3 regions of the Rheinheimera mangrovi genome follow, and region 2 is predicted to be linked to each of the others. Evidence: predicted binding sites of a transcription regulator. Region 2 holds the regulator's gene; each other region holds the start of a gene.
What was found. Region 2 encodes FNR, which switches genes on or off when oxygen is low (the NO sensors DNR and NnrR bind a similar motif). Its sites were predicted from a motif close to TTGATNTANATCAA; they were not measured.

Region 1: EK374_RS05250 (cytochrome ubiquinol oxidase subunit I) is a predicted target of FNR. The motif match lies at 2,147-2,160, and genes of this name have one in related genera.
Region 3: hemN (oxygen-independent coproporphyrinogen III oxidase) is a predicted target of FNR. The motif match lies at 3,048-3,061, and genes of this name have one in related genera.

Annotation. Positions count from the first base shown of each region.
Region 1 covers NZ_CP034683.1:1,141,080-1,146,328, forward strand. The annotation lists gene cydB (cytochrome d ubiquinol oxidase subunit II) at 1-467, opposite strand, end outside; gene EK374_RS05250 (cytochrome ubiquinol oxidase subunit I) at 469-2,019, opposite strand; gene EK374_RS05255 (NAD-dependent epimerase/dehydratase family protein) at 2,263-3,072, shown strand; gene EK374_RS05260 (heavy-metal-associated domain-containing protein) at 3,101-3,301, opposite strand; gene EK374_RS05265 (heavy metal translocating P-type ATPase) at 3,467-5,249, shown strand, end outside.
Region 2 covers NZ_CP034683.1:2,187,776-2,193,024, forward strand. The annotation lists gene EK374_RS09845 (DTW domain-containing protein) at 1-94, shown strand, start outside; gene ttcA (tRNA 2-thiocytidine(32) synthetase TtcA) at 160-1,083, opposite strand; gene uspE (universal stress protein UspE) at 1,155-2,087, opposite strand; gene fnr (fumarate/nitrate reduction transcriptional regulator Fnr) at 2,221-2,937, opposite strand; gene EK374_RS09865 (sulfite exporter TauE/SafE family protein) at 2,967-3,653, opposite strand; gene ccoS (cbb3-type cytochrome oxidase assembly protein CcoS) at 3,650-3,838, opposite strand; gene EK374_RS09875 (heavy metal translocating P-type ATPase) at 3,835-5,249, opposite strand, start outside.
Region 3 covers NZ_CP034683.1:3,871,866-3,877,114, reverse strand. The annotation lists gene EK374_RS17560 (efflux RND transporter permease subunit) at 1-1,729, opposite strand, end outside; gene EK374_RS17555 (efflux RND transporter periplasmic adaptor subunit) at 1,748-2,911, opposite strand; gene hemN (oxygen-independent coproporphyrinogen III oxidase) at 3,125-4,486, shown strand; gene trhP (prephenate-dependent tRNA uridine(34) hydroxylase TrhP) at 4,559-5,249, shown strand, end outside.

The DNA of each region.
Region 1 (5,249 bases), 1.0 Mb from region 2:
TAGTAAATCCGCAGTAGCTCATCAAAGTGGAAAGGCACACCTTGCAGCAGGTTGCCAAATGCCACACCAAAAATAATCGGAGGTATGGCAGAACCTGCCGTTAACGCCCAGTCCCAGTTACTGCGCCATTTGGCATTATCCAGCTTAGAGCGATAATCAAAGCCGATAGGGCGTAAGAATAGTGCTGCTAATGTCAGCATCATGGCCAGGTAAAAACCGCTGAAAGCTGTGGCATACACAGGAGGCCAGGCGGCAAACAAAGCGCCACCAGCAGTAATCAACCAGACCTGATTACCATCCCAGTGCGGGGCGACTGCATTGATCAAAATACGGCGCTCGGTGTCGTCGCGGCCTATGACTTTAAGCAGCGCACCTACCCCCATATCAAAACCATCTGTCACGGCAAAACCAATCAGCAACACACCAACCAATAACCACCAGATAAAGCGTAAAAATTCATAATCCATGTTAAACCTCCCGGGCCTGTTCGCCGTGATACTTGCCGGTATGGATGGACGCAGGGCCTTTACGGGCAAAATGCTGCATCAACCAGACTTCGATGATCAGAAACACTGTGTAAAGCGCGGTAATAGCCAATAAGCTGATCCAAATCTCTGTGGTACTCAACTGAGAAGCGGCTAAATGAGTAGGCAATATTTCACCTACTGCCCAAGGCTGACGGCCATATTCGGCAACAAACCAACCCGCTTCACAGGCAATCCATGGCAGAGGTAACGAAAACAGCGCAGCTTTGAGTAACCAGCGTGGTTTTTCCGGTGTGCGCTTGGCACTGTGATAAAAGGACAAGGCAAACACCAACAGCATAATAAAACCAGCTGCCACCATCACCCGGAAAGACCAAAACAGTGGGGCTACTTTAGGAATGCTGTTTTGAACGGCTTGTTCCACTTGTTCTGCAGTCGCATTAACAGGATCGTCAGTGTAGGCCATTAACAACAGGCCATAACCCAGATCATTTTTTACCAGATCAAAGGCTGCGATATTTTCCGGCGTTTTTTCACCGGCACGCAGTTTTTTCAGCAGACCATAGGCTATCTGACCATTGAGAATACGCTGCCGATGGATTTCTTTTAACTCAGCCAGACCTGTGACTTCTTTATCCAAAGATCGGGTCGCTATAAGACCCATTGCTCCTGGGATTTTCAGTGCGTAGTCCGTGCTTTGAGTCTCTTCGTTCGGGATACCAAATACAGTGAAATCTGCTGGTGCTTTGTGAGTTTTCCATTCGGCTTCCACAGCAGCCAGCTTTACTTTTTGTACATCACCCAGCTCATAACCAGACTCGTCCCCTAACACTATGACAGACAAAGCGCTGGCTAAACCAAAAGCTGAAGCTATGGCAAAACTGCGGCGGGCAAAAGCCAGGTCACGGCCTTTGAGCATATACCAGGCAGAAATTGCCAGCACAAACATAGCGCCTGTGACATAACCTGCAGACACTGTATGGACAAACTTCACCTGAGCGACAGGGTTAAATACCACTTCGCTGAAGCTGAGCATTTCCATTCTCATGGTTTCGAAATTAAATTCGGCGCCGACAGGGTGTTGCATCCAGCCGTTGGCAATTAAAATCCAGAGCGCTGATAAATTTGAGGCCAAAGCCACCAGCCAGGTTACTGCCAGATGTTGCACTTTGCTGAGTCTGTCCCAACCAAAAAAGAACAAACCCACTAAAGTGGATTCAAGGAAAAATGCCATCAGACCTTCAATGGCCAAAGGTGCACCAAAGATGTCACCGACATAATGTGAATAATAAGACCAGTTGGTGCCAAACTGGAATTCCATCGCTATGCCTGTGGTGACGCCTAAAGCAAAGTTAATGGCAAATAATTTGCCCCAGAATTTAGTCATATCGCGGTAAATTTCTTTACCCGTCATCACATAAACTGACTCCATAATAGCCAACAGGAAGGTCATACCTAAAGTCAAGGGCACAAACAAGAAGTGATACATTGCCGTAGCGGCAAACTGTAATCTGGAAAGTTCTACAACATCCATTCGGATTGCTCCTCCATCTGGAACTGTGGGGATGGTCTGCTATTTTGGCTAAAGCACCAGTTAGTAGCTAAAGCTCATACGTCAGCATGAGTGAACACTAAGCTACGCCTTTTGTCTGTCTGCTGTGTTGACGGGGATCAATAAAAATTGATGAATAAGTTGTAAATAGTGGGAATTTGATAAAAATCGCAAATGGTATTCTGTTACTATCGAAATCAACATCAGGATTGTGAAGGCTCAGGTATGAAAATATTAGTGATAGGTGCTGGCTGGTTGGGAACTCAACTGGCGACACAGCTCAAAACAGATGGGCATGAGTTATGGCTTAGTAGCCGTAGTACAACTAAATCTTCTGCCGTCGCTGAACAGTTTGGTCATTTTGTGTTGGATTTAGGCCAATCTATCCGGCCTACCCCAGAGCTTGAATCGTTATTTAAAGATGCGCTGATTATTTGTACAGTTCCCGCCAGCCGTTCAGATGGCGAGGGTTACACCAGAGGATTGGCTCAGCTTGCTACTTTGATGAAGCAATTGGGCGCAGCGGCCTGTATCCATTTAAGTAGTTCAGGCATTTATGAAGGCTTGTCAGGTGAAGTTAACGAACAAAGCCAGTTACAACTGGCCGATCCGCGTATCGAATTGCTGGCCGTTGGCGAGCAATTATTAAGAGTGGCCGTGCCTTGCTGTACTTTACGTCTGGCAGGTTTAATTGGTCCTGGCCGCCATCCGGCGCGGTTTTTATCTGGTAAACAGGCTGGTGCCGCTGATGTGGCTGTAAATATGGTACATAGCAGTGATATTTGTGCTGCAGTTTCTGCCATAGTCCAGCAACAGTTATGGCCAGAGCTGTTTAATTTATCCAGCCCACAATTTTGTTCCAAGGCGGAGTTTTATCTGACCGCCTGTGAATTAGCCTCTTTACCAGCTCCGGTGTTTGAAACTAAAAGTACAGCAACCCCAAGTCGCAGAGTGAGCAGCGCAAAATCTCAGACTATTGCTGGCTTTCACTACCAGTTTGAGTCTGCTTTGGCTGCTTTGCCCTTTTGTAGCTGAGTTTTACTAAACCAAAGCAACTATAAAGTTATAGCTCTGTAGCCGGGTAACCGGCTTCATCCAGCGCTGCAATAATATCCTCTGCTGCCAAATCGCTTTCAACATCTACCTGCTGCTGCGCTAAATCTACTGTCACTTTGGCATCAGCCTGCAACTGTGCAACTGCTTTATTCACTATGCTGATGCAGTGGTTACAGCTCATGCCTGTGACTTTTAGTTGTACTTTCATACTATTTTTCCTTTTTACTGTTGAGTTAGCTTGCGAACATGATGAACGCTTCCCCTGTGTTAAGGTCAAGTGTTAGTGCTGAACTTTTTAGTTGACCTTACCCTAAGGGCAAGCTTTAGCTTTGAAGCTATCGGGGTATTACCCTTTTTTGACTGGAGTCATGGTATGTCTGAACAGATCCAATTGAATATCAGCGGAATGAGCTGCGCTTCCTGTGTGGGCCGTATTGAAAAAGCTTTAGCTAAAGTGGCAGGTGTAGAGCAAGTCAACGTCAATCTGGCCACTGAAACCGCAGCGATTAGCGGCCTTGCTCTGTCGCCAGAGGTATTGATGGCTGCTGTGGAGAAGGCGGGCTATCAGGCTAGTCTGCCGCAGGAAAAGCCGGTAGTTGAGGTTGCTCAGCCTGCTTTTTATCAGCAGGAATGGTGGCCTGTTGTTGCCAGCATAGTGCTGACTTTGCCTTTGGTACTGCCAATGATTGGCATGCTGTTTTGGCTGGATTGGATGTTGCCATCCTTCTGGCAATGGTTGTTGGCTACTCCGGTGCAGTTCTATTTTGGCGCGCGTTTTTACAAAGCGGGCTGGGCTGCACTTAAAGCAGGCAGCGGCAATATGGATTTGCTGGTGGCCATTGGTACCAGTGCAGCTTATGGTTTGTCCTTGTATCTGTGGTGGGATTTTGCTGCACAGCATGCAGGGCATGGCGCGCCTCATTTGTATTTTGAAAGCAGCAGTGCAGTATTAAGTCTGGTGCTGTTGGGTAAGTATCTGGAACACAGAGCAAAAAAACGCACTACTGACGCCTTAAGGGCGCTTGAAAATTTAAAACCCGCAGTCGCGACTGTGTGGCAAAACGGGCTTTGGCTTGAAGTAAAAGCGGAAGCTGTGCAACAAGGGGACCTGGTGCTGGTAAAGCCAGGCGAACGAATTCCGGTGGATGCTGTGGTTGAGCAAGGCCAAAGCCATGTAGATGAAGCCCTGATCAGCGGCGAGTCTGTGCCGGTCAGTAAAACACTGGCAGATAAAGTGACAGGGGGCTCAGTCAATCTGGATGGTGTATTGCAGATCAGAGCCAGTGCTGTAGGAGCTGAATCTACCTTGTCCCGCATTATTCAATTGGTGGAACAGGCGCAAGGGGCGAAAGCGCCTGTCCAGGCATTAGTAGATAAAATCAGCGCTGTTTTTGTGCCGGTGGTTTTACTAATAGCTCTGGCGACCTTGTTGGGATGGGGGCTGCTGACTGAAGATTGGGTGACAGGTATTCTCAATGCGGTTGCGGTATTGGTGATTGCCTGTCCTTGTGCTCTGGGTCTGGCCACACCTGCTGCTATTATGGCAGGGACAGGTTCTGCTGCGCGTTCAGGAATTCTGATTAAAGATGCTATTGCCTTAGAGCAGGCGAAGGCGGTGAACCTGGTGGTGTTTGATAAAACCGGTACTTTAACCCAAGGCAAACCGGTGCTGCAGCAAGTCAGTCGTTTTACTGATGAAGCTGATACGCTGCAATGGGCTGCCTCGTTGCAGCAAAACAGCGAGCATCCGCTGGCCAAAGCTTTACTGGCTTATGCCGCATCGCATCAGGTTGCAACAGTTGAAGCAACAGAGTTCCGCGTAGTCGCAGGCAAAGGTGTACAAGGTAAAGTGCAAGGTCGTAGTCTGGTGCTCGGTAGCAGCCACTGGATGCAGCAGCTGGGATTAGACTTGCCGCTCGGACAGATTAAAACCGGCGGAGCCTCAGTGTCCTGGCTGGCGGAGCAGCAAGCAGATGAGAGTTATCAGTTGTTGGCGCTGTTTTGTTTTACCGATGAGTTAAAAGCTGATGCGGTGCAGGCCGTGAAGTTGTTACAGCAACAAGCTATAGCTGTAGCTATGTTAACGGGCGACAGCAAAGAGAGTGCCGCTTTAATAGCCCAGCAACTGGGGTTAACCGACTGGAAAGCTGAAGTGC
Region 2 (5,249 bases):
CGCAGAAGTGGTGATGGAACTGCTGCAGCAAAAGGGATTTATTAATGAAAAAGAGCAGCTGATGCTGCTCTTTGATGAATTTAATAAGCGCTGACCATTAGCGAAATATGGTCCCTGTCTGGCATTGGGTTTGGATTTTAGACGGGATCAACCCATCCCCTACAGTAATTCAACAAATTGGACAGCTGCAGCAGCTGGCTCGTCTTCATCCTGCAGTAAACCCACTGGTACTTTGGGTACATCAGGTTTATCAAAGGCCATATCACCTTCAACAGCCAAAGGGCTGTCTTTACTGATACCAGCAAAATCAAACAGATTTTTGTCAATCATGTGCGAGGGTACAATATTCTGCATGGCCTGGAACATGGTTTCGATACGGCCAGGGAAACGTTTATCCCAGTCCTGCAGCATTTCTTTCACCACCTGACGCTGCAAACCGTCCTGCGAGCCGCATAAGTTACAAGGGATGATTGGGAACTCACGGGCAGTCGAGTACTTTTCGATGTCTTTTTCGCGGCAATAGGCCAAAGGACGAATGACAATATGCTCGCCGTTGTCACTAATCAGCTTAGCTGGCATCGACTTCATTTTGCCGCCGTAGAACATATTTAAAAACATGGTTTCAATCATGTCGTCACGGTGATGGCCTAAGGCAATTTTAGTGGCGCCCAACTCTTTGGCCGTGCGGTATAAAATGCCCCTGCGCAAGCGTGAGCATAAAGAGCAGGTGGTTTTGCCTTCAGGAATTTTGTCTTTGACAATAGAGTAGGTGTCTTCGGTGACTATCTGAAAATCCACGCCGATACGGGTTAAATAACCAGGCAGAACATCCGCTGGAAACCCAGGTTGTTTCTGATCAAGATTCACCGCCACTATGGAAAACTGAATAGGGGCAGATTGTTGTAAATTCAGCAGAATATCCAGCAAGGTGTAGCTGTCCTTACCACCGGACAAACACACCATCACCTTGTCACCTTCTTCAATCATATTAAAGTCGGCAATGGCTTGACCAACGCCACGACGCAGGCGTTTGTGTAATTTATTCAGGTTATATTGTGCTTTGGCTTCTGCTGCATGTGACATAAAACAACGACCCTACGGAAAAATGGCGCGTAGTATAACCAACTACGCGCCAGCTTTGTAGCGTGTGGAACTTAATGTTTTGTCAGTGGACAGACAAAACCTGCAGGTTTGACTGCTAAGACGTCACAATCGAGCCTGTCTATCACATGCTCAGCAGTATTGCCAATAATGGCTGCTGATAAACCAGTGCGGCCTATGGTACCTATCACCACCATCTCGGCATCCAGTTGTTGCGCCAGTTTAGGGATCACATCTTCAGGCATCCCTTCGAGTACATGAGTCTGAGCCGATGGCAGTTCAAATTCCAATGCCAGCTTTTGCACCGCGTCCAGATGATGAGTTTTCATGGTCTGGTTGTATTCCTGCGGATTAAATTCAGGAATTTCAATGGCAATATTCACAGGTGTACCAGGGAAGGCGTTAACCAGTTGCACTTTGCCATTCAGCAGCGTTGCAAGTTGTTTGGACTGCTGAATAATGCGTTGGTTTAGCGAGCTGTGGTGCGTCTGCTCGCTACCGGCATTGACTGCCGCCACTATATTGCCATGCTCAGGCCAGTCATGATCTTTCACCAGTAATACAGGGCATGGGCATTTACGCAAAATATGCCAGTCGGTTGGGGTGAATATCATGGATTTCAGCACATCATGATCATGTGTGCCTTTGATCACCAAACTGTAATCTTTCTCCAGTACAGCCTGGACTATGGCTTCAAAAGGCCTGTTGTGCCAGACCACCTGAATATCCACCTTCAGACCCTGTTCTCTGTGTTCTGCAACCAGTTCACTGATCCAGAGTTCACGGTCATTGATCACGGCCTGGCGCATCGATTCGCGCTCTTCGCCGGATAACATAGTGGTCATTTCATAGGAAAAATCGTAAATAGATAAGAAAGCCGTCAGTTGACAGTCTTGCAGTTTGGCCAGTTGAACCGCCCGATTCAGAGCTTTTTGTTCAGCCACTGAAGGGTCTAGTACTACCAGTACTTTAGGATATAAGGTCATATCATGCTCCTGCTAAGCTAGGGCTCACCCTGTAAGTGTAGCCAAGGTAGCGAAGGTAGGCTGATAAGTCCTTGTGCTGGATCAATAAAACCCTTGGTACCAGTTATATGGTTACTTTGGGTTTACCAATCTGTCAGCGAGCGATAGCGGAACCACCAGCCAGTTTGCTTAAAGCGTCAGGATTGCTGATTGAAATCAGTTTTCCGTCCACCTGTATTAAATCGTCCTTATGGAATCGACCTAATAAACGACTAATAGTTTCAACCGTCAGGCCTAAATAGTTGCCTATCTCACCTCGGGTCATGCTTAAACGGAATTCTTTTTTTGAAAATCCACGATTGGCAAAACGCTGGGAAAGGTTAGTTAAGAAGGCTGCCAGCTTTTCTTCGGCATTTTTGCGGTTCAGTAACAACAACATTTGTTGGTCGCCACTGATATCCTGACTCATCAGTCGCATCATTTGTTGACGTAACTTTGGCAGTTCACCCATCAGATGATCCATCTGACTGTAGGGGATTTCACAGACCATCGCAGTTTCCAGTGCCTGAGCAAAGCTTGGATGTTGCTGCTCGCCAATGGCATCAAAACCTATCACGTCACCAGGTAAATGAAAGCCGGTAATTTGTTCTTCACCTGACTCAGTCAGGGTAAAGGTTTTAAAAGAACCGCTGCGCACAGCGTATAGAGAATGCAGCGTAGTTCCTGCTTCAATCAGGAAGTCACCTTTGTGCAGTGGTTTTTTGCGTTCAATAATATCATCCAGTGTGTCCAGTTCAGCATTATTAAGGCTGAAGGGCAGGCACAGCTGACTAAATCCGCAGTGTTGGCAACTCAAATTTGAACCGGACATAAGTATTCCTTTATGGCAACTTTCCCAGCTTAGAAAAGTCGCGGCGCTAATGCAATAGCTATAGTGTAAAGCGCGTATAAAGCTAATAGAAAAGCTGCGCTGGTTCTGACCCATTTGTTATTTTTAAACTGACTTAACTGGCGGGCAAAACTGCCAACGGCCAGCATAGCAGGTAAGGTTCCTAAGCCAAAAGCCAGCATCAGCATTGCACCTTGCCAGGCGCTGCCACTGGCCAGACTCCAGCCTAAACTGCTGTAGACCAGACCACAAGGTAAAAAGCCCCAACACAGACCATAAGCTAAGGCTTTTGAACTGCGATCCAGAGGTAACAAGGCCTTAGCGAGTGGCTGGATCTTGCGCCATAAAACTGCCCCCAGCTTTTCAAACAGCGTCAGGGCAAACCATAAGCGAGCGACGTAAAAAGCCATCAGCAATAACAGCATACCGGCCAGTAATTTTAACCAAAAGAAACTGATGCCGAGTTTGACCAGTACCGTTGCACCAAATGCTCCTGTCAGAGCCCCTAATAAGCTGTATGTCGTGATACGACCGAGGCTGAGCATGAACTGCAGCTTGAGTTGTTGTAGCAAATTAAGCTGAGGCATAGCGAGTTGCAATGCGCTGGCAATGCCGCCACACATCACCAGGCAGTGGCTACTGCCTAAAAAACCTATGCTCAGGGCTGCCAGCAGGTTAAGCGTAAGTTCTGGACTCATTGCGGAGGCTGTTTATCCGGATCAACTTCTGGTTTTACGGCTTGCTTTTCTTCTTCAAACAAAATACTCATGCCTTCTTTGTTTAAATCATCAAACTGGCGGCTGCGTACCGCCCAGAAAAAAATGCCCAGACCAATACAGACAAAAAGTATCGCAATAGGGATCAGCACATAAATAATACTCATGCTTTAAGTAACCTCAGTGAATTTGACACCACTAAAATAGAGCTGAATGACATACCAATCACCGCCACATAAGGTGAGACAAAACCAGCAACAGCCAAAGGAATAATCACCAGATTATACCCCACAGCCCACCACAGGTTTTGTTTTACGATGCGTTGCGCCAATACAGCGCCTTCAATCAGTTCCTGTACTAAATTCAAATCATTATGCAGTAATACCACATCGGCCTGATTTTTCGATAAATCCGTGCCTGAATCCAGAGCCACAGATACATGGGCGGCATGAAAACAAGGACTGTCGTTAATGCCGTCGCCTAACATCAGCACTTTATCACCCCGGGCAACAGCTAAGCTGATTTGTTCAACTTTTTGCTCAGGGCTACAGCCTTTAAAGACCTGATCAAGCTGCAATTGCTGTTGCACTTCTTCCACTTGAGCAGAAGAGTCACCCGTCAGCATGGACAAGGCTAAACCACGTTGTTTTAACGCTTGAACAAGTGCAGGCACTTCTGGGCGCAATGCGTCTGACAGTTCAACAGAGAGCACCAGTTGATGATTGACAGTGCAACAGACCGAGTCAGTGATCTGGTCCTGAACGTTGCAAAAAGCGGCACTGCCCACTTTTATTTCTGCAGTGGAGCCATCTTCCTGTATCCAAAGTGCTGATAAACCAGAACCCACATGCACTTGTACCCGTTCTATCTTTGCAGTAGTCGTCAGGTAAGGCGCGAAAGCTTTGGCGATAGGGTGCTCTGAATAGGTTTCGATTCGTGCTATCAGTGCGAGCAAGGTATCTTCGTCATAGAGGTTGCTATGCAGTCGGGTGTTTTGGACACTAAAACGGCCTTGCGTCAGGCTGCCGGTTTTATCCAGAAATATCGAATTAAGCTGTGGCAGAATTTCCAGCACCTGCTGATTTTTGATCAGAATGCCTTTGCGGTTTAAGCGAGCTAAGGCACAGGTAATAGCCGTTGGCGTGGCTAGTGTTAAAGCGCAAGGGCAGGTGGCGACCAGAACTGATAAGGTAACCCAAAAAGCTCTGTCTTGATCCAGCCAGAAATACCAGACTAAAAAAGTACCTAAAGCAATAACCAATAATCGCTGAATAAAGAAGCGCGCCAGCTTAGTTGTTTTTTCCACAATCTGTGGTTTTTGATTCAGCGTCTGTTGTTGCAGACTGATGATCTGACCTAAACGTGAATGAGCCAATGCCTGATGCACTGTCACTTTCAGCACACCATCATGGTTAATGCTGCCGGCCATCACAGTGTCACCAACCTTTTTGCTCACCGCCTTGTATTCACCGGTTAACATCGACTCGTCCACCGAACTTTCCCCCGACAATACCATGCCATCTGCTGCTATGGTTTCACCGGCCTGAACAAGTATGACTTGTCCGGCTTCTAAACGAC
Region 3 (5,249 bases), 1.7 Mb from region 2:
CCACCTGGTTAAACAAAATACCCTGATCTTCGTCTGGTAAAAACGCCGAAGGCAATTGACTGAAAATAAACACCATACCGCCAACAATCAATGCATAACCCAACAAGTAGCGTTTGCTCTGCTTGATCATTCGACCGACAAAACTCTGTGCGCCTTGATTGGTTTTATCAAAACCGCGGTTAAAGCCAGAGAAAAACTTACCTAAGACAGAGCTGTCATCATGCACATGGCTTGGCTTTAATAAAGTGGCACATAAAGCTGGAGTCAAAATTAAAGCCACCAGTACCGACAGAGCCATAGCAGAAACCAGAGTGATAGAGAACTGGCGGTAAATCACGCCGGTAGAGCCACCAAAAAACGCCATAGGCACAAACACAGCGGACAGCACCATGGCGATACCAACCAGCGCACCTTTGATTTCATCCATCGATTTACGGGTAGCTTCCAGCGGCGACAAACCCTCTTCGGTCATTACCCGCTCGACGTTTTCAACTACGACTATAGCGTCATCCACCAGCAGACCTATGGCCAGCACCATTGCAAACATAGTCAGGGTATTAATGGAGTAACCAAAAGCCGATAAAATAGCAAAGGTACCCAGCAAAACCACAGGCACAGCTATGGTAGGAATTAAAGTGGCGCGGAAATTTTGCAGGAACAGATACATTACAAAAAATACCAGCACTACAGCTTCAATTAAGGTGCTGACTACTTTTTCAATAGATAAAGAAACAAAAGGTGTGGTGTCGTAAGGCACTACAGACTTTAAGCCAGCAGGGAAAAAAGGTTCTAAATCCGCCAGTGCTTTTTTCACGCCTGCCGCTGTTTCCAACGCATTGGCACCACTGGCCAGTTTGACACCTAAGCCAGAAGCAGGTTTGCCGTTAAAACGGGCTACAACACCGTAGTTTTCGCCACCCAGCTCAACTTTAGCTACATCAGCTAAACGCACCACTGAGCCGTCACTGTTGGTTTTCACCAGAATCTGACGGAACTGCTCCGGCGTTTGCAGGCGGCTTTGGGCAGTGACTGTCGCATTCAGTTGCTGGCCTTCAATAGCGGGCATACCACCTAACTGACCCGCAGACACCTGAGCATTCTGCGCACTAATAGCTGCACTGATATCGGCAGTAGTTAGCTTATAGTTTTGCAGTTTTGCCGGGTCTAACCAGATCCGCATAGCGTACTGAGAACCAAACAGTTGTACTTCACCTACACCATTGACACGGGAGACGATGTCCTGCACGTTTGATGCAACATAATCACCTATGTCGATGTTGCTCATGCTGCCGTCTTCAGACACAAAACCTGCGACTAACAGGAAGTTCCGGGCTGATTTAGCTACAGAGACACCCTGGCGCTGCACTTCCTGCGGTAACAGAGGAGTGGCCAACGCCAGTTTGTTCTGCACCTGAACCTGAGCTATATCCGGGTTGGTATCGGCACTGAAGGTTAAGGTTAAAGTCACAGAACCATTGGATTCAGACGTGGATGACATATACATCAGGCCATCCAGACCTTTCATTTTCTGCTCTATAACCTGGGTGACTGTATCTTCCAGAGTACGGGCAGAAGCACCAGGATAGCTGGCGCTGACGCTGATAGCAGGCGGCGCTATCGATGGATATTGTGCGATTGGCAAGGTATTGATGGCTAAAATACCAGACAGCATCACCACTATCGCCAACACCCAGGCAAAAATCGGCCTGTCGATAAAAAATCGTGACATCAGGATTCTCCGTTGGCTTTATTGTGACTTGGCTTGAGCAGCTGCATCGGTCGGAACAGCCTGAACTGGCGCACCAGGACGTATTTTCTGTAAGCCTTCAATAATCAGTTGATCACCGGCATTTAAGCCGCTACTGACCAGCCAATCTGAACCTATAGTACGGTCGGCTTGTAAAATACGGGCTTCTACTTTGCCTTCTTTACCAATCACCATGGCTGTAGCTTCACCTTTGCTGTTACGGCTGATACCACGTTGTGGTGCCAGAATAGCGTTGGCTTTAATCCCTTCAACCACTTCAGCCCGTACATACATGCCTGGTAGCAGTAACTTTTCAGGGTTTGGAAATTGTGCTCTTAAGGTGACAGAACCAGTACCCGGATCCACAGTCACTTCCGAAAATTGCAAAGTGCCTTTGTGTGGGTAAACGGAACCGTCTTCCATTTTCAGTTCAACGACGGTCTGAATGGCAGCATCTGAACCTAAAGCACCGGATGCCAGCGCTTTTTTCAGCTGCAGTAACTCGTTGCTCGACTGAGTCAGGTCGACATAAATAGGATCCAACTGGGTCACAGTAGCTAAAGCAGTCGTTTGGTTAGCGCTGACTAAAGCACCTGCTGTTACTGCAGACTTACTAATCTGGCCGCTGATAGGAGATAAAACTTTGCTGTAGTTCAGATTGATCTGAGCTGTTTTCAGCTGAGCCTGAGCTGTCAGTAAATCGGCCTGAGCTTGTTTATAGCTAGCATCAGCTTCATCAAATTCCTGCTGACTGACGGCTTTAATTTTTAACAATTCGGTATAACGACTGGCTTTAGATTTGCTGCTGGCAATACTGGCCTGAGCACGTGCTACCGCTGCTTTAGCGCTTGAAAGCTGTGCGTCAAAACTGGCAGGGTCGATTTGATACAAAGCCTGACCTGCTTTTACTTCACCCCCTTCGGTAAATAAACGTTGCAGCACTATGCCGTCGACTTGAGGGCGGATTTCGGCAATTTGCGAGGCGGCAACGCGGCCTGGTAATTCTTTGGTTAAGGTCACGGCCTGACTTTTCAGTGTGACTACACCCACAGGCATGGCCTGAGCCGCAGGAGCTGAGGCTTGTTGAGCCTGGCCACAACCGGCCAAAGCAACAGAGCCCGCCAGGGCAGATAGGGCAAAAAATACAATGCGGGAACGCTGCATGTTTAAAATCTCCATTTAGAGTGAACGTTCATTCTAAGTTAATTCGCTGAATTTTTCCAGCTGGATTTGTCGCCGTTTTATGGGCTTTGGTCGTTATCGGAACTGTATAGGAACTATAAAAAGGCAGTGACTGACTTTGTTTCAGATCAAAACAGAGTCAAAGCTGATGTTTTAAACTGCAGCACCTTTGAGGGGATAACAGAGAAAAGTTCAATGCAGGTGTTATGGTCAGCTGAGTTAATACAGAAATATTCGGTGAATGGTCCCCGTTATACCTCGTATCCAACGGCTTTATCTTTACAGCCTGACTTTCCAGCATCCGCTGTCCAGGCGGCGTTAACCAATGCAGCTTCAGAGCTGTGTTTGTATCTGCATATCCCGTTTTGTCAGCAACTGTGTTACTACTGTGGCTGTAACAAAATAGTGACCCGCCATAGTGAAAAAGCTGATTTGTATCTGCAAAATCTGGCGACAGAGATGGCATTGTATCAGCCACTACTGAGCGATAAAACCATTTCACAGCTGCATTTAGGCGGCGGCACTCCCACTTTTTTGACTGAAGATCAGTTGTCTTTGCTTATGCATTTGCTCAGACAACATTTTGTATTCAAAGCCGATGCTGAGCTTTCGATAGAAATAGACCCACGCAGTTGTAGCCTGGAAAAGCTGGCTCATTTACGCCAGCTGGGTTTTAGCCGGGTTAGTTTTGGTGTGCAGGACTTTGACGAGCAAGTGCAAATCACCATTAACAGGGTGCAAAGCGAAGATCTGGTGCAAGCTTTGGTGCTGGAAGCTAAACGTTTAGGCTTTAGCTCTATTAATCTGGATTTGGTGTACGGCTTGCCTTACCAAAAACCGGAGCGATTTTTACAGACGCTGCAAAGCGTCCTGCAGCTTGATCCTGACCGGGTGTCGTTATTCAGTTATGCCCATATGCCCACCCGTTTTGCCGCCCAGCGCAAAATTCCTACCCAAAGCCTGCCGCAGGCTGAAGATAAACTGGCTTTGTTGCAACTGGCCATTAAAGAGTTCAGTGAAGCTGGTTACCAGTGTATTGGTATGGATCATTTCGCCAAAACCACAGACTCTTTAGCCAAAGCGCAGCAACAAGGCAAATTGCAGCGAAATTTTCAGGGCTACACCACAGCGGGCCAGGATGCTCTGATTGGCTTGGGTGTGTCTTCTATTAGTCAGGTGAATGGTGTGATCTGGCAAAACCAAAAAGAGTTATCGCATTATCAGCAGCAATTGAATGACGGGCAGTTGCCGCTGGAACGGGGTTTTAGCTTAAGCCAGGACGATAAAATCCGTGCTGCGTTGATCAGCCAGCTGATTTGCCATTTTAAACTGGATATCCCTGACTTTTGTCAGCGCTTTGCTATCGAGGATTTCTGGAGCTATTTTGCTGATGCCTTACCTAAGCTCGACCCACTGATTGCCGATGGCTTAGTGCAATGCTCTGATAGTGTTATTCAGGTGACGCCACTGGGCCGGTTACTGGTGCGTTTAGTCTGTGCCAGTTTTGACCGTTACCTGCATCAGGCCAATAGCTTGAGTTATTCCAAAGTGGTTTGATCCAACGCAAAACCCGGATAAAAGCAGGCGCTATGATGCGCCTCTTTTCTTTCGAATGTGTAGGTTACACCGATGAATGCTCCTGAACTTTTATCTCCGGCCGGTAGTTTAAAAGCCATGCGGATGGCTTTTGCATATGGTGCCGATGCCGTCTATGCCGGGCAGCCCCGTTTTAGTTTGCGGGTGCGCAATAACGAATTTGATCTGGATACTCTGGCTATTGGCATTAAGGAAGCGCATCAGCAGGGCAAGAAGTTTTATCTGGTGGTCAATATTGCGCCGCATAACAGTAAGTTGCAGCGTTTTGTTGAAGATATGGCTCCTGCTATAGCGCTGGGGCCTGATGCGCTTATTGTGTCTGACCCCGGTGTGGTGTTTTTGTTACGTCAGCATTTCCCCCAAATGCCGCTGCATTTGTCGGTGCAGGCCAACACAGTCAATTGGGCCGCTGTATTGTTTTGGCAGCAACAAGGCATAGAGCGGGTGATTTTATCCCGCGAGCTGGCGCTGGAAGAAATAGCGCAAATCCGCGAAAAAGTGCCAGAAATGGAGCTGGAAGTTTTTGTACATGGTGCTTTGTGTATGGCTTATTCCGGCCGCTGCTTGTTGTCGGGTTACATCAATAAACGCGACCCCAATCAGGGCGCTTGCACTAATGCTTGTCGTTGGTCTTATCAAAGCCATCAAGCGCAGGCCGATGAGGTGGGGCAATATAAGCCAGTGGTTTCGCCATTAGCTCCACCTGTATTGGTGGAAGAACAAG